DNA from 3 places in the Nonomuraea sp. NPDC049637 genome. Region 2 is predicted to be linked to each of the others. Evidence: predicted binding sites of a transcription regulator. Region 2 holds the regulator's gene; each other region holds the start of a gene.
The links. The regulator HrcA, encoded in region 2, represses chaperone genes, less so after heat shock. The targets are predictions, from matches to a motif close to TTGGCACTCTCNNNNNGAGAGTGCCAA.
Positions count from the first base shown of each region.

Region 1 (3,270 bases), on a different contig from region 2:
GATGGCGCTGGCCATGGTGAAGGCGGTGCTGCCCATGCTGGGGCCGGCGACGCCCGAGCGCGGCGCGGAGCTCGTGGCCGAGCTCAAGCTCATGCTGGTCCGTTACCTGACCTGAGCCCGCGATCAGGGACGGAAGGGGCCGCTACCTGACCTGAGCCCGCGATCAGGGGCGGAAGGGGCCGCTGACCTCGAAGGTGTGGCCCTCGGTGCGGCCGCGCCTGGCCGAGAAGTAGAGCCGGTCGCCCCTCGGCGAGAAGGCCAGCCCCGTGAGCTCGGCCCCCTCGTGCCCGGTGAGCCGCAGGAACGGCGTGACGGCCCGGTCGGGCGCGATGACGTCGATCTCCGTGGTCTCCCTGGCCACGTAGAGGTCGCCCGAGGGGGCGGCGGTGATCGCGCGCACGCCCTCGCACAGCCGGTCGAGGGTGGAGGTCTGCGCGTCGTAGGCCCACAGGCCGGTGTCGCCCTTGGTGGTGAAGTAGCAGACGCCGCCCGCGTAGTGGCAGCCGTCGCCGCCGTCGAAGTGGCGGGCGTCCTCGACCTGGTGGCGGGCCGCGGTGAGCAGCGCGGCCGGGGACGGCACCGGCCGCCAGCCGCCCGACGCGCACAACACCTCCAGCGTGCCCTCCGTCAGGTCGCCCCAGTCGCCGGGGCGGAAGCGGTAGAAGCAGCCGTCGTGCTCGTCCTCGGTCATGTAGACGACGCGCCGCTCGGGGTCGCAGGCGGCGGCCTCGTGCCGGAAGCGGCCCATGGCCAGGCGGGGGCGGGCCGCGCGGGCGCCGTAGGGGTCGCACTCGAAGACGCGGCCGCGGTCGCCGAGCTCGCACGACAGCCAGGTGTGCCACGGCGTGGCGCCGCCCGCGCAGTTGAGGTCGGTGCCGGACAGGATGCGGTAGGCGTCGGCGACCGAGCCGTCGGCGTGGAAGCGCAGCGCGGAGGCGCCGCCGAGCAGGGGCAGCTCGGAGTTGGAGACGTAGATCCAGCCGGCGCCGTCGGGGAAACAGGCGCCGCCGTCGGGCGCGGCGTGCCAGGTGAGCCCGGCCACCTTGTCGCCCGACCGGGCCACCACCCGGCCGGTGAAGCCCGGCGGCAGCGCGAGCCCGTCGGCGGACGCCGGCGTGAGCGGCCCGTACGGGCTGATGCCGCCCTGCAAGAGCGGGCCCGTGCGGAGGAGAGTCTTGTGGGACATCGTGGGGCCTCCCTCTAGGTGCCACGCTAGTCGACCGCACCGACATGAATGGCAAGGACTCGTGACATCAAACTCTGCGCAAACCCCGCGCTCCGCCGTGGCGTGAGATCGCCGCGGGCCCCTGGACGATGCGGGACAGTCCGTACCCACTGGGCGGAAGATCGCCCACCCGGGGGGCGGACACGCGAAAGCCCGGGCACTGTGGTCGCGCCCGGGCTCTTCGGGTGGTGCGGCCGGCGGCCGCGCGCGGTCAGCGCTGGGCCTGGAACATCCAGTGCTGCTTGTCGATGTCCTGCGTCACGGCGATGAGCAGGTCCTGGCTGACGGGGTCGGCCTCGTCGGTGGCGCGGATGCGGTCGTACATGCGCTTGCTGATGCCGTCGAGGATGTCGGTGATCGTCGCCACCACCTTGCCGTCCTCCAGCCAGCCGCGCTCGGGCTGCTGGAGCTGGGTCGACCTGGCGACGGTCGCCGAACGCCCGTCGGGGTTCACGCCGAGGGCTACCGCGCGCTCGGCGATGGTGTCCATGTGGGTACGGGCCAGGTCGGTCAGCTCGTCGAGCTGGAGGTGAATCGGGCGGAAATGGGCGCCGACGAGGTTCCAGTGCGCCTGCTTGGCGATCAGCGACAGATCGATCAGATCGACCAGGGCGCCCTGCAGGGCTTCGGCGACGGCGTTCTTGGCTTCGCCCGAGAGCGGACCGGTGATCGTAGCCATGTCGTATTTCCTCCCCTTCAGTGGTGCTTTCGCCTATTTAGAACGTCATCCGGAGCTGGATTCTTCCGATCTTTCCCTTGTTGACAGTGTAATAGTGACAGTGTCACTGTGGAGGTATGAGCGACACCTGGACCATCGGCGAGCTGGCCGAGCACGCGGCGCGGGCGCTGCGCGCCGAGGCGCAGCCGGTCAACGGCCGGGTCCGCGACGTGCCCGGGGAACGCCTGATCAGGTGGTACACCACCATCGGCCTCGTGGACCCGCCCCTGACCCGGCGCGGCAGGATCGCCCGCTACGGCCGGCGGCACCTGCTGCAACTGGTGGCGGTCAAGCGCATGCAGGCGGCGGGGCGCTCGATCGCCGAGATCCAGACGGCGCTGGCCGGCGCGACGAACGCCACGCTGGCGGCGGCCGCCGGTCTCGCCGACGTGCCGTCCGCGGCCGAGGGGCGGGCGGTCCCCGGTTCCCCGCCGGACGGCCCGCGCTTCGCGGGGCCCGCGTCCGTCATCGCCACGACGGCGAACGGGACGCCCGGCGGCGAGGCAGGCCGTGAGAGGTTCTGGGCCGAACGGCCGGTCCGCCCCGCCCAGGCCGGGAGCGAACGCCCCGCCGACGCGGAAGCGGCGCATGCCGGGGGCGGCCCGGTCGCCGGGGTCGTGCTCGCGGACGGGGTGCGGGTGGTGTGGGACGGGGGGCGGCCTCCGTCCGAGGACGACGTTCAGGCGGTGCTGGCGGCGGCTGGGCCGCTGCTCGCGGTGCTCGTAGAGAGGAGACTGCTGTGAAGATCACTTCGCTGGAGCCCGCACGGTGCCTGCCGGTGCCGGACGCCGGGTTCGGCGCGCTGCTGACCGAACGCGGCAACCTGCCGCTGGACAGCGTGGACGTCCGCGCCGACATCGCCGGGCTCGTCGCCGGGGTCGAGGTCGAGCAGGGGTTCCGCAACCCGTTCGACGTCACGCTGGAGGCGACCTACGTCTTCCCGCTGCCCGACCGGGCGGCGGTGACGGGGTTCCGGATGGAGGCCGACGACCGGGTCGTGGAGGGCGTGCTGAAGGAGCGCGGCCAGGCCAGGGCCGACTACGACCAGGCGCTGCGCGAGGGCAGGCGGGCGGCCATCGCCGAGGAGGACCGGCCCGACGTCTTCACCATCCGGGTGGGCAACATCCTGCCCGGCGAACGCGTCTCGGTCCGGCTGACCATGAGCCAGCCCCTCCCCTACGAGGACGGCGCGGCGACCTTCCGGTTCCCGCTCGTCGTAGCCCCCCGGTACGTCCCGGGCACCCCGCTCGACGGCGACCCGGCGGGCTCCGGGGTGGCGCCGGACACCGACGCCGTGCCCGACGCGTCGAGGATCACGCCGCCGGTG
Region 1 covers NZ_JBFAOM010000001.1:163,020-166,289, forward strand. Annotated here, with positions in the region: gene AB0J71_RS00735 (TetR/AcrR family transcriptional regulator) at 1-115, shown strand, start outside; gene AB0J71_RS00740 (alkaline phosphatase PhoX) at 164-1,186, opposite strand; gene AB0J71_RS00745 (DNA starvation/stationary phase protection protein) at 1,437-1,904, opposite strand; gene AB0J71_RS00750 (helix-turn-helix domain-containing protein) at 2,021-2,686, shown strand; gene AB0J71_RS00755 (VIT domain-containing protein) at 2,683-3,270, shown strand, end outside.
Region 1: AB0J71_RS00745 (DNA starvation/stationary phase protection protein) is a predicted target of HrcA. The motif match lies at 1,985-2,011, and genes of this name have one in related genera.

Region 2 (3,270 bases):
GAACAGGCCGCCCGCCGCGGAGAGCACGTCCCGGCCCACGCCGAAGCGGGCCGACGACTCCTCCTGCGTGGCGCAGGTCAGCTGGTAGTCGCCCTTGGCGGGGGCGTTGACGGCGAGGATCTCCTGCCAGGTCGTGCCGCCGGCGCTGAGCGTCTGGGTGCCGGAGACCTTGACCAGCCTGGCCTGGGCCGGGCCGCCGGAGATCTCGCACTGGTAGTTGACCCGCGTGTCGGTGGCGATGTAGACGGCCGGGCGCTTGGCGGGGTCGATCGCGACCTTCACGCTTTCGCCCGACGCGAACGTGGTCGTCGGGGCCATGTCCGTGACGCTGCTCAGCACGCCGCCGGCGAACACGACCACGCCCACGACGCCCAGCACCACGGCGACCGCCCACACGATGGCGATCCACCACAGGCGCGGCTTGATCGCTTTGCCGTCGATCCTGGCCGGGAACTGCGGCTGCTGGCCGTACTGGTTGTGGGGGCCGTACTGGTTCGGCTGGGCGTACTGGTCGGACTGGGCGTACGGGTTCTGCTGGCCGTACTGGTTCTGCTGACCGTACTGGGGCGGGGGGCCGTACGGGGCGGACGGCTGTTGCTGCTGGTAGGGCGGCTGGCCGTGCTGCTGCGGCTGGTACGGCGGCTGGGCGTGCTGGTTCTGCTGACCGTAGTAGGGACCCTGCCCCTGGGGCGGTCCGTACTGCGGGGGCTGGGAATTGTCGGTCATGCGGCAAGTGTGAGGCCTGTCGCTTGTAAGTCGCTAGCAACAGGATGGGACCTGGTGTTATCGCACCTTGTGGGCGAGAGCCGTACACTTGGCACTCGGGAACACGGAGTGCTAGACCTGTCGTTTCCCTGTTAGGCAGAGGCAGGAGGTGAGCACGTGCTCGACGAACGGAAGCTTGCGGTGCTCCGCGCCATTGTCGAAGACTACGTGTCCACCAACGAACCGGTGGGCTCCAAGGCGCTGGCAGAGCGTCACAACCTCAAGGTCTCCCCGGCAACGGTCAGGAACGACATGGCCGCTCTGGAGGAGGAGGGCTACATCACCCAGCCGCACACCAGCGCGGGCCGCGTGCCGACGGACAAGGGCTACCGCCTGTTCGTCGACCGGCTCTCGCAGGTCAAGCCCCTGTCGGGGGCCGAGCGGCGGGCGATCGAGACCTTCCTCGCCGGCGCGGTCGACCTCGACGACGTGGTCTTCCGCACCGTGCGGCTGCTCGCGCAGCTCACCCGGCAGGTCGCGGTCGTGCAGTATCCGACGCTGACCCGTTCCACGGTCAGGCACGTCGAGCTGGTCCCGCTCAACGACCGGCGGGTCATGCTCGTGCTGATCACCAACACCGGGCGCGTCGAGCAGCGCGTGATCGAGCTGCCCGAGGTGGTGGAGGACGACCGCATCGCCCATCTGCGCGCGGTGCTCAACTCCTGCCTCGACGGCTGCGGGCTGAGTAACGTCCCCGAACTGGTCGCCGACCTGCCCGAGCGGCTGCCCGCCGAGGACCGGCCCGCCGTGGCCACGATCCTGTCGGTGCTGCTCGAAACCCTCGTCGAACGCCATGACGAGAAGATCGTGTTCGCCGGCGCGGCCAATCTCGCGGGCGCCGACTTCGCCACCGGCCTGCGCGACGTGCTGGAGGCGCTGGAGGAGCAGGTCGTGCTCATGCGGTTGCTCGGCGAGACATCCACAGACACCCCGTCCGCGCTCACCGTGCGCATCGGCTCGGAAAACCCCTACCTTCGCGGCACGTCCATCGTCGCAACCGGATACGGTTCTGGCGACAACCAACTGGCCCGGCTCGGCGTGCTGGGTCCCACGAGGATGGACTACCCCGTGACGATGGGCGCCGTACGCGCGGTGGCACGCTACGTCAGCCAGATCCTGGCTGCATCTTAAGAGGTCGATAAGTGGCAAACAGCGACTACTACGCCACCCTCGGGGTGCGCCGTGACGCCAGTCAGGACGAGATCAAGAAGGCCTACCGCCGCCTCGCCCGCGAGCTGCACCCCGACGTGAACCCCGATCCTGAGACCCAGGAGCGGTTCAAGGAGATCACGCAGGCCTACGAGGTGCTGTCCGACCCGAACAAGCGCCAGATGTACGACCTGGGCGGCGATCCCTTCGGCGGCGGCGCGGGTGCGGGAGCGGGCGCCGGCGGCTTCGGCGCGGGTTTCCCCTTCAGCGACATCATGGACGCCTTCTTCGGCACCGCGGGCGGCACCCGCGGGCCGCGCTCGCGCGCCAGGAGGGGCCGCAACGCCACCATCCGGGTCGAGCTCGACCTGCGCGAGACGGCGTTCGGCACCACCCGCGAGCTGGTCGTGGACACCGCCGTGCTGTGCGAGGTGTGCCACGGCGCCGGCGCGGCCCCCGGCACCCACCCCGACACCTGCGACATGTGCAACGGGCGCGGCGAGATCTCCCAGGTCACCCGCTCGTTCCTGGGCCAGGTCATGACCTCGCGGCCGTGCCCCCAGTGCGGCGGCTTCGGCAGCATCATCCGCCACCCCTGCCAGGAGTGCTCAGGCGACGGCCGGGTTCGCACCCGCCGTACGATCAAGGTTCGCATCCCCGCGGGCGTCGAGGACGGCACCCACATCCAGCTCGCCGGCGAGGGCGAGGTCGGCCCCGGCGGCGGCCCGCCCGGAGACCTCTTCCTGGAGATCGTCGAGCGCGCGCACGAGATCTTCGAGCGGCGCGGCGACGACCTCCACTGCACGGTCCAGATCCCGATGACGGCCGCCGCGCTCGGCACGATCCTCGCCGTCGAGACGCTCGACGGCTCCGAGGAGATCGACGTGCGCCCCGGCACCCAGTCCGGCCAGGTCATCACCATGTACGGGCGCGGCGTGCAGCGGCTCAACGAGTCCGGCAGGGGCGACCTGCTCATCCACGTCAACGTCGAGACCCCGATGCGGCTCGACCAGACGCAGGAGGACCTGCTGCGCGAGCTGTCCAGGCTGCGCGGCGAGGAGCGGCCGCCGGGCAAGTTCGCCCCCGGCCAGCAGGGTTTCTTCTCCCGCCTGCGTGACGCCTTCAACGGCAGGTGACGATCACCCGTGACCGTCCCCGTGTTCCTCGCCGAGGACCTCGTCGGCGCCGAGCTCACGCTCGACGGCCCTGAGGGGCGGCACGCGGCCTCCGTGCGGCGCCTGCGCGCCGGCGAGCGGGTCGACCTGACCAACGGCGCGGGCGACGTCGCCGAGTGCGTGGTGCGCGAGGTGTTCAAGGACGCGCTCGCGCTCGACGTGCTCGCCCGCTACACCGTCG
Region 2 covers NZ_JBFAOM010000042.1:69,898-73,167, forward strand. Annotated here, with positions in the region: gene AB0J71_RS38960 (DUF456 domain-containing protein) at 1-726, opposite strand, end outside; gene hrcA (heat-inducible transcriptional repressor HrcA) at 883-1,896, shown strand; gene dnaJ (molecular chaperone DnaJ) at 1,908-3,050, shown strand; gene AB0J71_RS38975 (16S rRNA (uracil(1498)-N(3))-methyltransferase) at 3,060-3,270, shown strand, end outside.

Region 3 (3,270 bases), on a different contig from region 2:
GCGTCACCTTGGCCGGGTCGATGATCCCGGAGTCGAACATGTTGACGTACTCGCCGGAAGCGGCGTTGAGGCCCTCGCCCGGGGTCAGGTTGCGCACCTTCTCCACGACGACGCCGCCCTCGAGGCCCGCGTTGACCGCGATCTGCTTGAGGGGCTCCTCAAGCGCCTTCTTCACGATCGCCGCGCCGGTGGCCTCGTCGCCGTTGAGCTCGAGCTTGTCGAACGCCTTGGCGCCGGCCTGCAGCAGCGCCACGCCACCGCCGGGGACGATGCCCTCCTCGACGGCCGCCTTGGCGTTGCGCACGGCGTCCTCGATGCGGTGCTTGCGCTCCTTGAGCTCGACCTCGGTCGCCGCGCCGGCCTTGATGACCGCCACGCCACCGGCCAGCTTGGCCAGGCGCTCCTGCAGCTTCTCGCGGTCGTAGTCGGAGTCGGTGCGCTCGATCTCGGCGCGGATCTCGTTGACCCGGCCGGAGATCGCCTCGGCGTCACCGGCGCCGTCGACGATGGTGGTCTCGTCCTTGGTCACCACGACCTTGCGGGCGCGGCCGAGCAGGTCGAGGGTGGCGGTCTCGAGCTTGAGGCCGACCTCCTCGGCGATGACCTGACCGCCGGTCAGGATCGCGATGTCGCCCAGCATGGCCTTGCGGCGGTCGCCGAAGCCCGGGGCCTTGACGGCCACGGAGCGGAACAGGCCGCGGATCTTGTTGACCACCAGGGTCGCCAGGGCCTCGCCCTCGACGTCCTCGGCGATGATCAGCAGCGGCTTGCCGGACTGAACGACCTTGTCGAGCAGCGGCAGCAGGTCCTTGTTGGCCGAGACCTTGCTGTTGACGATCAGGATGTACGGGTCTTCGAGAACGGCCTCCATGCGGTCGGAGTCGGTCACGAAGTACATCGACGTCATGCCCTTGTCGAAGCGCATGCCCTCGGTGAGCTCGAGCTCCAGGCCGAAGGTGTTGCTCTCCTCGACGGTGATGACGCCTTCCTTGCCGACCTTGTCCATCGCCTCGGCGATGAGCGAGCCGATCTCGGGGTCGGCGGCGGAGATGGAGGCGGTGGAGGCGATCTGCTCCTTGGTCTCCACGTCCTTGGCCAGCTTGGAGAGCTCCTCGCTGACCCGCTCGACGGCGGCCTCGATGCCCTTCTTCAGGGCCATCGGGTTGGCGCCGGCGGCCACGTTGCGCAGACCTTCGCGCACCAGAGCCTGGGCGAGCACGGTGGCCGTGGTGGTGCCGTCGCCGGCGACGTCGTCAGTCTTCTTGGCGACTTCCTTGACCAGCTCGGCGCCGATCTTCTCCCACGGGTCCTCGAGCTCGATCTCCTTGGCGATGGAGACGCCGTCGTTGGTGATCGTGGGAGCGCCCCACTTCTTCTCCAGCACGACGTTGCGCCCCTTGGGGCCCAAGGTCACCTTGACGGCGTCGGCGAGCTGGTTCATACCGCGCTCGAGACCGCGCCGGGCGTCCTCGTCAAACGCGATCATCTTGGCTGCCATAAGGCTAGACCTCCCAGATGCAGGGTGGCGTGTCCTGGACCGAGCCGACGCCCGCGACGGCATAGGCCTGCATCTCCGTTCGGCAGACCCCATCGTCTCGATCCGAGTTGTTGGCACTCTGCCACACAGAGTGCCAACGAACTGTTTAGCACTCTACCCTGCCGAGTGCAAGCCACGGGCACCCCACCCCAGCTCATCGGGCAGGTCATCGGGTGCGCCGGTTCGTACGGCGAGCCGCCCCTGAGGCGCGGCCCGCCGTGCGAAGCCGACGGAGGAAACAGTGACGAGCCCGTACGGACTGCGCTGCCGCACGTCCCGCCTGGTGCATACCAGCGAGGGTGAATCAGACCGTGCGGACGGACTCCGCCTGCGGCCCCTTCTGGCCCTGCGTGATCTCGAACTCGACGCGCTGTCCTTGTTCGAGAGAGCGGTACCCGTCCATCATGATCGCTGAGTAATGGACGAATACATCCTTACCACCGTCTACCGCGATGAAGCCGTAGCCCTTGTCCGCGTTGAACCACTTGACGGTGCCCTGCGCCACTTCCGACTCCTCTTACTGGGCTCGCAGATCTCGCCCATTCCTTCGCGAGACCCGTAATCGCCTGACTTTTGGGAAAATCAGCCAGACGATCGCCCTCGACCATACCTGTGGCACGGGGTTTGGCAACAGAGTCAACCGACAAAACGCTAATTTCATCGAAGGCTGAGTCGTTCGAGGTTGAATTTGGTTCTAAAACAAGAAGGCGCCCACAAGGGGCGCCTTCAAGAGTCGGTGGTCCGGCGGTCAGCCGCCCGCGACGGCGGGGATGATGGAGATCTGAGCGCCTTCAGGCGCGGGAGTGTCCAGCCCCTCGGCGAAACGGACATCCTCTTCACCAACGTATACGTTGACAAAACGACGAATCTTGCCCGATTCATCCAGAATTCTCGCGCCGATCCCCGGGTAGTCGGAGTCGAGCTTGGCGAGAACGTCACGAAGAGTCGCCCCTTCGCCACTCACCTCGGCGTTACCCCCGGTGTAAGTGCGCAGAATGGTGGGAATCCGCACAGAAACGCTCATGGTTTTTGTTGCCTTTCCTGGATTGTCAGACAGTCGCGCGGAACGCGTCGAGAGAGGGCCGGATCACGGCGGTGGGCCGCGCGTCGTCGCTGATCGCGTCGAGCGTCTTGAGGCCGTCGCCGGTGTTCAGGACCACGGTCTCGGCCTCGGGGTCGAGCCTGCCCGTCTCGACGAGCTTCTTCAGCACGCCCACCGTGACGCCGCCGGCGGTCTCGGCGAAGATGCCCTCGGTGGAGGCCAGGAGCTTGATGGCGGCGACGATCTCGGGGTCGGTGACGTCCTCGACGCCCCCGCCCGTGCGCCGGGCGATGTCCAGCACGTACGGCCCGTCGGCGGGGTTGCCGATGGCCAGCGACTTGGCGATCGTGTCCGGCTTGACCGGCTGGACGACGTCGTGCCCCGCCTTGTACGCCGTCGAGACCGGCGAGCACCCGGCCGCCTGGGCCCCGAACACCTTGTAGGGGGTGTCCTCGACCAGCCCGAGCGCGATCAGCTCCTTGAACCCCTTGTCGATCTTCGTGAGCTGGGAGCCGGAGGCGATGGGGATGACGATCTGCTCGGGCAGCCGCCAGCCGAGCTGTTCGGCGATCTCGTACGCGAGCGTCTTGGACCCCTCGGCGTAGTAGGGCCGCAGGTTGACGTTGACGAACCCCCACCGCTCACCCAGCGGGTCGCCGATCAGCTCCGAACAGAACCGGTTGACCTCGTC
Region 3 covers NZ_JBFAOM010000021.1:32,419-35,688, reverse strand. Annotated here, with positions in the region: gene groL (chaperonin GroEL) at 1-1,498, opposite strand, end outside; gene AB0J71_RS27175 (cold-shock protein) at 1,842-2,042, opposite strand; gene AB0J71_RS27170 (MoaD/ThiS family protein) at 2,286-2,561, opposite strand; gene thrC (threonine synthase) at 2,587-3,270, opposite strand, start outside.
Region 3: groL (chaperonin GroEL) is a predicted target of HrcA. The motif match lies at 1,609-1,635, and genes of this name have one in related genera.